DNA from 3 places in the Streptomyces sp. NPDC014894 genome. Region 3 is predicted to be linked to each of the others. Evidence: predicted binding sites of a transcription regulator. Region 3 holds the regulator's gene; each other region holds the start of a gene.
What was found. Region 3 encodes HrcA, which represses chaperone genes, less so after heat shock. Its sites were predicted from a motif close to TTNGCACTCNGNNNNNCNGAGTGCNAA; they were not measured.
Positions count from the first base shown of each region.

Region 1: the regulator HrcA is predicted to act here: its motif matches at 1,686-1,712, upstream of groL (chaperonin GroEL).
Region 2: the regulator HrcA is predicted to act here: its motif matches at 1,709-1,735, upstream of groES (co-chaperone GroES).

Region 1 covers NZ_JBIBWD010000012.1:112,796-116,068, reverse strand. The annotation lists gene thrC (threonine synthase) at 1-483, shown strand, start outside; gene ACF089_RS27015 (MoaD/ThiS family protein) at 504-779, shown strand; gene ACF089_RS27010 (cold-shock protein) at 1,236-1,439, shown strand; gene groL (chaperonin GroEL) at 1,841-3,273, shown strand, end outside.
Region 2 covers NZ_JBIBWD010000004.1:107,230-110,502, forward strand. The annotation lists gene ACF089_RS11490 (methyltransferase domain-containing protein) at 1-496, opposite strand, end outside; gene ACF089_RS11495 (polysaccharide deacetylase family protein) at 637-1,569, shown strand; gene groES (co-chaperone GroES) at 1,881-2,189, shown strand; gene groL (chaperonin GroEL) at 2,323-3,273, shown strand, end outside.
Region 3 covers NZ_JBIBWD010000003.1:468,164-471,436, forward strand. The annotation lists gene ACF089_RS09890 (DUF3097 domain-containing protein) at 1-195, opposite strand, end outside; gene ACF089_RS09895 (MBL fold metallo-hydrolase) at 205-930, opposite strand; gene hrcA (heat-inducible transcriptional repressor HrcA) at 1,108-2,133, shown strand; gene dnaJ (molecular chaperone DnaJ) at 2,134-3,270, shown strand.

The DNA.
Region 1 (3,273 bases), on a different contig from region 3:
CAGGAGCTGATCAAGCTGGGGCTGGTCGAGGACCGGCCCTACAAGATCTTCGGAGCGCAGGCGGAGGGCTGCTCGCCGGTGTCGGCGGCCTTCAAGGCCGGTCATGACGTGGTGCGCCCGGTGAAGCCGGACACCATCGCCAAGTCGCTGGCGATCGGCAACCCCGCCGACGGGCCGTACGTCCTGGACATCGCCCGCCGCACCGGCGGCGCGGTCGAGGACGTCACCGACGCGGAGATCGTGGACGCGATCAAGCTGCTGGCCCGTACGGAGGGCATCTTCGCGGAGACCGCGGGCGGGGTGACCGTGGGCGTGACCCGCAAGCTGATCGAGTCCGGTCTGCTCGACCCGTCGCTGACCACGGTCGTGCTGAACACCGGAGACGGCCTCAAGACCCTGGACGCGGTGGCCCCGACCACCGGACCCAGCGCGACCATCCGCCCCAGCCTGGACGCGTTCCGCGACGCCGGCCTGGCCCACTGAAACCCCTGGGAGAGCTGAACATGAGCGTCACCGTCCGTATCCCGACCATTCTGCGCACCTACACCGGCGGCCGGGCCGAGGTCACGGCCGAGGGCGCCACCCTCTCCGAGGTGATCACGGACCTGGAGAAGAACCACGCGGGGATCGCCGCGCGCGTCCTGGACGAGACGGGCAAGCTGCGCCGCTTTGTGAATGTGTACGTCAACGACGACGACGTCCGCTTCGAGCAGGGACTCTCCACCGCGACGCCGGACGGCGCGGGAATCTCGATCATTCCGGCGGTCGCCGGAGGCTGATCCGCCGGGCGTTCGCCGCGCCCGCCCGCCGTCCCATCGATTGCCCCCTCCGGGAGAGAAACGGAGGGGGCAATTCTGCAGGGTTGAACGCGCTACAGTTGGGGAACGCCCCTCGGCTGAGCGCGCCCCCTGGCATATGAGAATGCGCCGCGCGCGATAAGAAGCAGCCAATGTGTGCGCTTGATTTGTCTCTTAAGTCTCCTTTGCCGGGCCCGACTTGCCCCGGAATTTCTTGAATTCAGGCTAATTTCAGGATCGGCCATGCCCTGATTTCTCGTCCGATTGACCTGTTGCAGAGGGCAGTTGGGCAGATACATTCAGCCGCGGTCGACGCGTTCCGGCGCACACCTGTGGGGCCTTCCTCCGTCACTGGAGGGGCGGTTCACGGCGGGTGAGGTCTGACCCGGGTCCGCGAGGTGCGGTCCTGCGCAAGGGCCAGTAATAGGGGAGTTAGGCATGGCTCAGGGCACCGTCAAGTGGTTCAACGCGGAGAAGGGGTATGGCTTCATCGCGGTCGACGGTGGTGCGGATGTATTCGTCCACTACAGCGCGATCCAGATGGACGGATACCGCACCCTGGAGGAGGGTCAGCGAGTCGAGTTCGAAATCTCGCAGGGACAGAAGGGTCCGCAGGCGGACATGGTGAAGCTCGCGGTCTGATCCCGCGGTCCGATCCACACCTGCGACACCTGCGACGCGATCGGCCACCGACGCGCTCACGCATGTGGGGTCCGCATCCCGGAAACGGGGTGCGGACCCCACATGTGTGTGGGGTCCGCGCACGGGGGCGCGGGAGGCGTCCGGGGTGCGTTCGAGGCGTTCGGGGGGCCGGCCGGGGGACCGCCCGAGGGGCCGGTTCTCCCGAAGGCGCTTGCACTCGGAGGGGTCGAGTGCTAATCATTGGCGTTAGCACTCTCCTAGTGAGAGTGACAGAACATGGATCGAGTAGGTGAGGTCCGCGGGCCGGTGGGGCAGAGAACCACACGGCGCGCAGACCGTCCGTCGCGGGCGCCAGCGCGGTCCGGCCAGAGCTTCCCACCAGTCCGTGGAGGACACTTCACATGGCAAAGATCATCGCGTTCGACGAGGAGGCGCGGCGCGGCCTTGAGCGCGGGATGAACCAGCTCGCCGACGCCGTCAAGGTCACCCTCGGTCCCAAGGGCCGCAACGTCGTCCTTGAGAAGAAGTGGGGCGCGCCCACGATCACCAACGATGGTGTTTCCATCGCCAAGGAGATCGAGCTCGAGGACCCGTACGAGAAGATCGGCGCCGAGCTGGTCAAGGAAGTCGCCAAGAAGACGGACGACGTCGCCGGCGACGGGACCACCACCGCGACCGTTCTCGCCCAGGCTCTCGTCCGCGAGGGTCTGCGCAACGTGGCCGCCGGCGCCAACCCGATGGCCCTCAAGCGCGGCATCGAGAAGGCCGTCGAGGCCGTCTCCGGTGCCCTGCTGGAGCAGGCCAAGGACGTGGAGACCAAGGAGCAGATCGCTTCGACCGCCTCCATCTCCGCCGCCGACACCCAGATCGGCGAGCTGATCGCCGAGGCCATGGACAAGGTCGGCAAGGAAGGCGTCATCACCGTCGAGGAGTCCCAGACCTTCGGTCTGGAGCTCGAGCTCACCGAGGGCATGCGCTTCGACAAGGGCTACATCTCGGCGTACTTCGCCACCGACATGGAGCGTATGGAGGCGTCCCTGGACGACCCGTACATCCTGATCGTGAACTCCAAGGTCGGCAACGTGAAGGACCTCCTTCCGCTGCTGGAGAAGGTCATGCAGTCGGGCAAGCCCCTGCTGATCATCGCCGAGGACGTCGAGGGCGAGGCTCTGTCCACGCTGGTCGTGAACAAGATCCGCGGCACCTTCAAGTCCGTCGCCGTCAAGGCTCCGGGCTTCGGCGACCGCCGCAAGGCGATGCTGAACGACATCGCCATCCTCACGGGCGGCACGGTCATCTCCGAGGAGGTCGGTCTCAAGCTCGAGAACGCCGGCCTGGACCTGCTGGGCCGCGCCCGCAAGGTCGTCATCACCAAGGACGAGACCACCATCGTCGACGGCTCCGGCGACAGCGACCAGGTCGCCGGCCGGGTCAACCAGATCCGTGCCGAGATCGAGAACTCCGACTCGGACTACGACCGCGAGAAGCTCCAGGAGCGCCTCGCGAAGCTGGCCGGCGGCGTGGCCGTCATCAAGGCCGGCGCGGCGACCGAGGTCGAGCTCAAGGAGCGCAAGCACCGCATCGAGGACGCCGTTCGCAACGCGAAGGCGGCCGTCGAGGAGGGCATCGTCGCCGGCGGCGGCGTGGCGCTGATCCAGGCTTCCTCGGTCTTCGAGAAGCTGGACCTCGAGGGCGACGAGGCGACCGGCGCGAACGCCGTGCGGCTCGCGCTGGAGGCCCCGCTCAAGCAGATCGCCGTCAACGGCGGTCTCGAGGGCGGCGTCATCGTCGAGAAGGTGCGCAACCTGCCCATCGGTCACGGCCTGAACGCCGC
Region 2 (3,273 bases), on a different contig from region 3:
CGAAGACCGCGTCGTACGCCGAGGCGTCGACCTCCGTGACATCGGCGCGGCGCACCTCGATCAGCTCCGCGAGACCGAGGGCCGCCGCGTTGGCGCGCGCCACGGAGGCGGTCAGCGGATCGCGGTCCACGGCCAGCACCCGGATCCCGGCCCGGGCGAGCGCGACCGCGTCGCCGCCGACGCCGCAGCAGAGGTCCGCGACCGAGCCCACGCCGAGCGCGGCGAACCGCCCGGCCCGGTACGCGGCGACGGAGGCGCGGGTCGCCTGCTCGACGCCGTTCGGGGTGAAGTACATCCGGTACGCGTCCTCCGCGCCGAACTTCGCCGCCGCGCGCTGCCGCAGCCGGGCCTGGCCGAGGGCGGCCGAGACCAGCTCGGCCGGGTGTTCGCGGCGCAGCCGGGTGGCGATCGCCAGCTCCCGCGCGGGGTCGAAGTCGCGGAGCGCGGCGAGCAGGGCCTGGCCCTCGTCGGTGAGGAGCGGGGAGAGGTCGTTCACCTGGACATTGTGGGCCAAGTGTCGGGGGCGGTGTGGGCCGGCCGGGGGACGGTCGGCCCGCGCCGGAGGTGTCGGCCGGGCCCGGGGGGTCCGTGCTGACAGGATCCAGCGCCATGCAGCTAAGCAGACAAAACGGAAACATGATGGAGAAACGTCTCACCTCGCCCCGGCGCTGCGGGGTCGCCGCCGCCCTGCTGATCGCCCTGCTCGGCTCGGCGTGCGCGGCCGAGAAGCCCGGCGAGAAGGGCGACGGCGCGCACCGCGAGGCCGCCGCCGCGGGCGGGGAGGGGAAGAAGGCCGCCCCGGCGGGCCCCGGCGGCTCCCCGGCCCAGCGCGCCGAGGACGTCAAGCGCTCCCAGGTGCTGCGCGCCGCCGCGGCCCGCAAATGGGGCCTCGATCACACCCCGCTGGCCGCGCCCCCGCCGCCCGCCGTCAAGCCCGCGATCACCACCCGCGACGGCTTCGAGGTGGCGGGCGGCGAGTATCTGCCGCAGGTCTTCACCACCGTGCCGGTGACCGAGCGGGTCGTCTTCCTGACGATCGACGACGGCACGGAGAAGGACCCCGACCTGCTGCGGATGATGTCCGATCTCCAGATCCCGTACAGCGCCTTCCTCAGCGACTACGTGATCAACGACGACTACGGGTACTTCCGCGAGATGCGCGACCGGGGCGTCGCCCTCCACAACCACACCCTGAACCACCGCTACATGCCCGGCCTCTCCTACAGCGCCCAGAAGCGCGAGATCTGCGGCCAGCAGTCCAGACTCGCCCGGCTGTACGGGAAGCGCCCCCCGCTCTTCCGGCCGCCGTACGGCAACTACAACCAGGACACCCTGCGCGCCGCCAAGGAGTGCGGCGTCAAGGCGGTGCCGCTCTGGGCCGCCGAGGCGTTCCCCGACCGTATGGAGTGGCGCGAGTGGGACCGGGACCTGCACCCGGGCGACATCATCCTCACCCACTTCCGGGGCACGGAGGACTGGGAGGGGACGATGCCCGACATGATCCGGCAGGTGATGAAGACGGTCACGGAGAAGGGGTACGCGGTGGCCAGGCTGGAGGACTACGTCTAGCGGGCCTGCGCGCCGCCCGGGGGCCGGGGCCCTCGCGGCTCCCGGGTCCGCGCGGCCGGGCGCTCCCTCGGCGGGCCTGCGCGCCGCCCGGGTCCGGCGGCCTGCGCTCCCTCGCGATCACGCCATCAGGGGCACTGTATTGGCACTCCGCTTGACCGAGTGCTAATCGCGGTCATAGTCTCGGCTCTGGCACTCCCCACCGGAGAGTGCCAATAAGGCGACGGGCAGATCCGGCACCCGCGACGACGGATCCACCTGGTCGCCACCCCAGACAGTCAAACCCCGAGATCTCCGAAGGGGGAGGTCGGACCGTGACGACCACCAGCTCCAAGGTTGCCATCAAGCCGCTCGAGGACCGCATTGTGGTCCAGCCGCTCGACGCCGAGCAGACCACGGCCTCTGGCCTGGTCATCCCGGACACCGCGAAGGAGAAGCCCCAGGAGGGCGTCGTCCTCGCCGTGGGCCCGGGTCGCTTCGAGAACGGCGAGCGCCTGCCGCTCGACGTCCAGACCGGCGACGTCGTCCTGTACAGCAAGTACGGCGGCACCGAGGTGAAGTACAACGGCGAGGAGTACCTCGTCCTCTCGGCCCGCGACGTGCTCGCGATCATCGAGAAGTAGGTCGGATTACCGGGGCTCGCCCCGGAGTCTCCGTACCCCGTTTGTTTTTTGAACCGCGCCCCTGGCCCCCGCTGACAGTCATATCCGGGCGCTGGGGGCGCAGTTCGTATCACGAAGAGGACTGAAACGCTCCATGGCGAAGATCCTGAAGTTCGACGAGGACGCCCGTCGCGCCCTCGAGCGCGGCGTCAACAAGCTTGCCGACACCGTGAAGGTGACGATCGGCCCCAAGGGCCGCAACGTCGTCATCGACAAGAAGTTCGGCGCCCCCACCATCACCAACGACGGCGTCACGATCGCGCGCGAGGTCGAGCTCGACGACGCGTACGAGAACCTCGGCGCCCAGCTGGTGAAGGAGGTGGCCACCAAGACCAACGACATCGCTGGTGACGGCACCACCACCGCCACCGTGCTGGCCCAGGCGCTGGTCCGCGAGGGCCTGCGCAACGTCGCCGCCGGCGCCTCCCCCTCTTCCCTGAAGAAGGGCATCGACGCCGCCGTCAAGGCCGTGTCCGAGGAGCTGCTCGCGACCGCCCGTCCCATCGAGGACAAGGCCGACATCGCCGCCGTCGCCGCGCTCTCCGCGCAGGACCAGCAGGTCGGCGAGCTGGTCGGCGAGGCCATGGACAAGGTGGGCAAGGACGGTGTCATCACCGTCGAGGAGTCCAACACCTTCGGCCTGGAGCTCGACTTCACCGAGGGCATGGCCTTCGACAAGGGCTACCTGTCCCCGTACATGGTCACCGACCAGGAGCGTATGGAGGCCGTCCTCGACGACCCGTACATCCTGATCAACCAGGGCAAGATCTCCTCCATCCAGGACCTGCTCCCGCTGCTGGAGAAGGTCATCGCGGCGGGCGGCTCCAAGCCGCTGCTGATCATCGCCGAGGATGTCGAGGGCGAGGCGCTCTCCACCCTGGTGGTCAACAAGATCCGCGGCACGTTCAACGCCGTGGCCGTCAAGGCCCCCGGCTTCGGCGACCGCCGCAAGGCGATGCTCCAGGACATGGCCGTCCTCACCGGCGCCACCGTCATCGCCGAGGAGGTCGGCCTCAAGCTCGACCAGGCCGGTCTGGACGTGCTG
Region 3 (3,273 bases):
CCGGGGAGCCAGCGGGAAGACCCGGCGCCGGCCGAAGCGGTCCTCCAGCGTCACCGTCCCCGCCTCACAGCCGGTCACCGCGCCGCAGAAGCCCGTGGCGACCTCCTCCACGACCAGATCGGGATCGGCCGGCACCTCGGGCGCCGGGGCCGACTTCTTCCAGGGCGGGGTCAGATCGGGGCTGTAGCTGCGCATCCGGCGACGCTACGACACCGGGAACCGCTCCGCCAGCGCATCCCGCTGGGCGCGTACGAACGCCGCGCCGACCACCGCGCCGTGCCCCGGCACGTACAGCGCGTCCTCGCCGCCGAGCGCCAGCAGCCGGTCCAGCGCCGCCGGCCAGCGCGCGCCCATCGCGTCCGGGCCCGCCTGCGGTTCGCCCGACTCCTCCACCAGATCGCCGCAGAAGACCACCTCCGGCCGGCCCGGGACCAGGGCGGCCAGATCGTGCCCGGTGTGCCCCGGGCCCACGTTCGCCAGCAGCACCCGGCAGCCGCCGCCCAGATCCAGGGTCAGCTCCCCGCTGACCGGGTGCTCCGGGGCGACCAGCACATCGGCGGCCAGGGCCGCGTCCCGTTCGGCGACCCCGTGGCGCACCGCGTCCGCGCGCAGCGCCTCCCGCTCCCGCCGCAGCAGCGCGTCGACGCCCACCGCGCCGTACACCGAGGCCCCCGCGAAGGCCGCCGTCCCCATCACATGGTCGAAATGGGGATGGCTGAGTGCGACATGCGTCACCCGGCGGCCGCCCAGCAGGGCCTGCGCCTGGGTGCGCAGCGCGGCCCCTTCGCGGAGCGTGGAGCCCGTGTCGTACAGCAGCGCGCCCTCCGTGCCGACGATCAGTCCGCAGGTGGCGTCCCAGCCGGGCAGCCTGCGCCTGCCCACTCCGTCGGCCAGTCGTTCCCAGCCGTGGTCTTCCCAACGCACGTTCATACCGGGACGCTACTGGCAACGCCCCGAGCGGGGCACGCGGTACCGTGGCCGGTCGCCCTTGCCCAGGGCGTACCCCACGGCCGTACACTGGCACGGAGAAATTTTGGCACTCGAACGGGGTGAGTGCCAGGCAGTGACCGAAGAACCACCGAGGGAACACAGCTGGAGGTGTGCGCGATGCTCAGCGAACGCAGACTCGAGGTGCTGCGCGCCATCGTCCAGGACTATGTGGGCACCGAGGAGCCCGTCGGTTCCAAGGCCCTCACCGAGCGGCACCGGCTCGGCGTCTCCCCGGCGACCGTCCGCAATGACATGGCCGTGCTGGAGGAGGAGGGCTTCATCGCCCAGCCGCACACCAGCGCGGGGCGCATCCCCACGGACAAGGGCTATCGCCTCTTCGTGGACCGGCTGGCCGGGGTCAAGCCCCTCTCCTCGGCCGAGCGCCGCGCGATCCAGAGCTTTCTGGACGGCGCGGTGGACCTGGACGACGTCGTCGGCCGTACGGTACGGCTGCTCGCGCAGCTGACCCGGCAGGTCGCCGTCGTCCAGTACCCCTCGCTCACCCGGTCCACCGTCCGGCACGTGGAGCTGCTCTCCCTCGCGCCGGCGCGGCTGATGCTGGTGCTGATCACGGACACCGGCCGGGTCGAGCAGCGCATGATCGACTGCCCGGCGCCCTTCGGGGACACCTCGCTCGCGGATCTGCGGGCGCGGCTGAACAGCCGGGTCGTCGGACGCCGCTTCTCGGACGTCCCGCAGCTGGTGCAGGATCTCGCCGACTCCTTCGACCCCGAGGACCGGGGTACGGTCACCACCGTGCTCTCCACTCTGCTGGAGACCCTGGTCGAGGAGACCGAGGAGCGGCTGGTGATCGGCGGCACCGCCAATCTCACTCGCTTCGGGCACGATTTCCCGCTCACCATCCGGCCCGTGCTGGAGGCGCTGGAGGAGCATGTGGTGCTCCTCAAGCTGCTCGGTGAGGCGAAGGAGTCGGGCGGTATGGGCATGACCGTCCGTATTGGTCATGAGAACGCCCATGAAGGGCTCAACTCCACCTCCGTGGTCGCCGTCGGCTACGGTTCGGGCGACGAGGCAGTCGCCAAACTCGGCGTGGTCGGACCGACCCGCATGGACTACCCCGGAACGATGGGAGCGGTACGCGCAGTGGCACGTTACGTCGGACAGATCCTGGCGGAGTCGTAAGTGGCCACGGACTACTACGCCGTACTCGGCGTGCGCCGCGACGCATCGCAGGACGAGATCAAGAAGGCCTTCCGGCGGCTCGCACGCGAGCTGCATCCGGACGTCAATCCGGACCCGAAGACCCAGGAGCGGTTCAAGGAGATCAACGCCGCTTACGAGGTGCTCTCCGACCCGCAGAAGAAGCAGGTCTACGACCTCGGCGGGGATCCGCTGTCGCAGGCCGGCGGCGCGGGCGCGGGCGGCTTCGGAGCCGGCGGCTTCGGGAACTTCTCGGACATCATGGACGCGTTCTTCGGGACGGCGTCCCAGCGCGGGCCCCGGTCGCGGACGCGGCGCGGCCAGGACGCGATGATCCGTCTGGAGATCGACCTCAGCGAGTCCGCCTTCGGTACCACGAAGGAGATCCAGGTCGACACCGCTGTGGTCTGTACGACCTGCAGCGGCGAGGGCGCGGCGCCGGGCACCTCGGCGCAGACCTGCGACATGTGCCGCGGCCGCGGTGAGGTCTCGCAGGTGACCCGGTCCTTCCTGGGCCAGGTCATGACCTCGCGGCCGTGCCCCCAGTGCCAGGGCTTCGGGACGGTCGTCCCGACCCCGTGCCCGGAGTGCGCGGGCGACGGACGGGTGCGTTCCCGCCGGACGCTGACTGTGAAGATCCCCGCCGGTGTCGACAACGGCACCCGGATCCAGCTCGCGGGCGAGGGCGAGGTCGGCCCCGGCGGCGGTCCCGCCGGCGATCTGTACGTCGAGATCCACGAGCTTCCGCACCCCGTCTTCCAGCGGCGCGGCGACGATCTCCATGTCACGGTGACCGTGCCGATGACGGCGGGCGCGCTGGGCACCAAGGTGCCGCTGGAGACCCTCGACGGCGTGGAGGAGGTCGACATCCGGCCGGGCACCCAGTCCGGGCAGTCGATCCCGCTGCACGGCAGAGGCGTCACCCATCTCCGGGGCGGCGGACGCGGCGATCTCATCGTGCACGTCGAGGTGATGACGCCCCAGAAGCTCGACGTCGAGCAGGAACGGCTGCTGCGCGAGCTGGCGAAACTGCGGGGCGAGGAGCGCCCGCTGGGCCAGTTCCAGCCCGGTCAGCAGGGGCTCTTCTCCCGGCTGAAGGACGCTTTCAACGGCCGCTGAGGC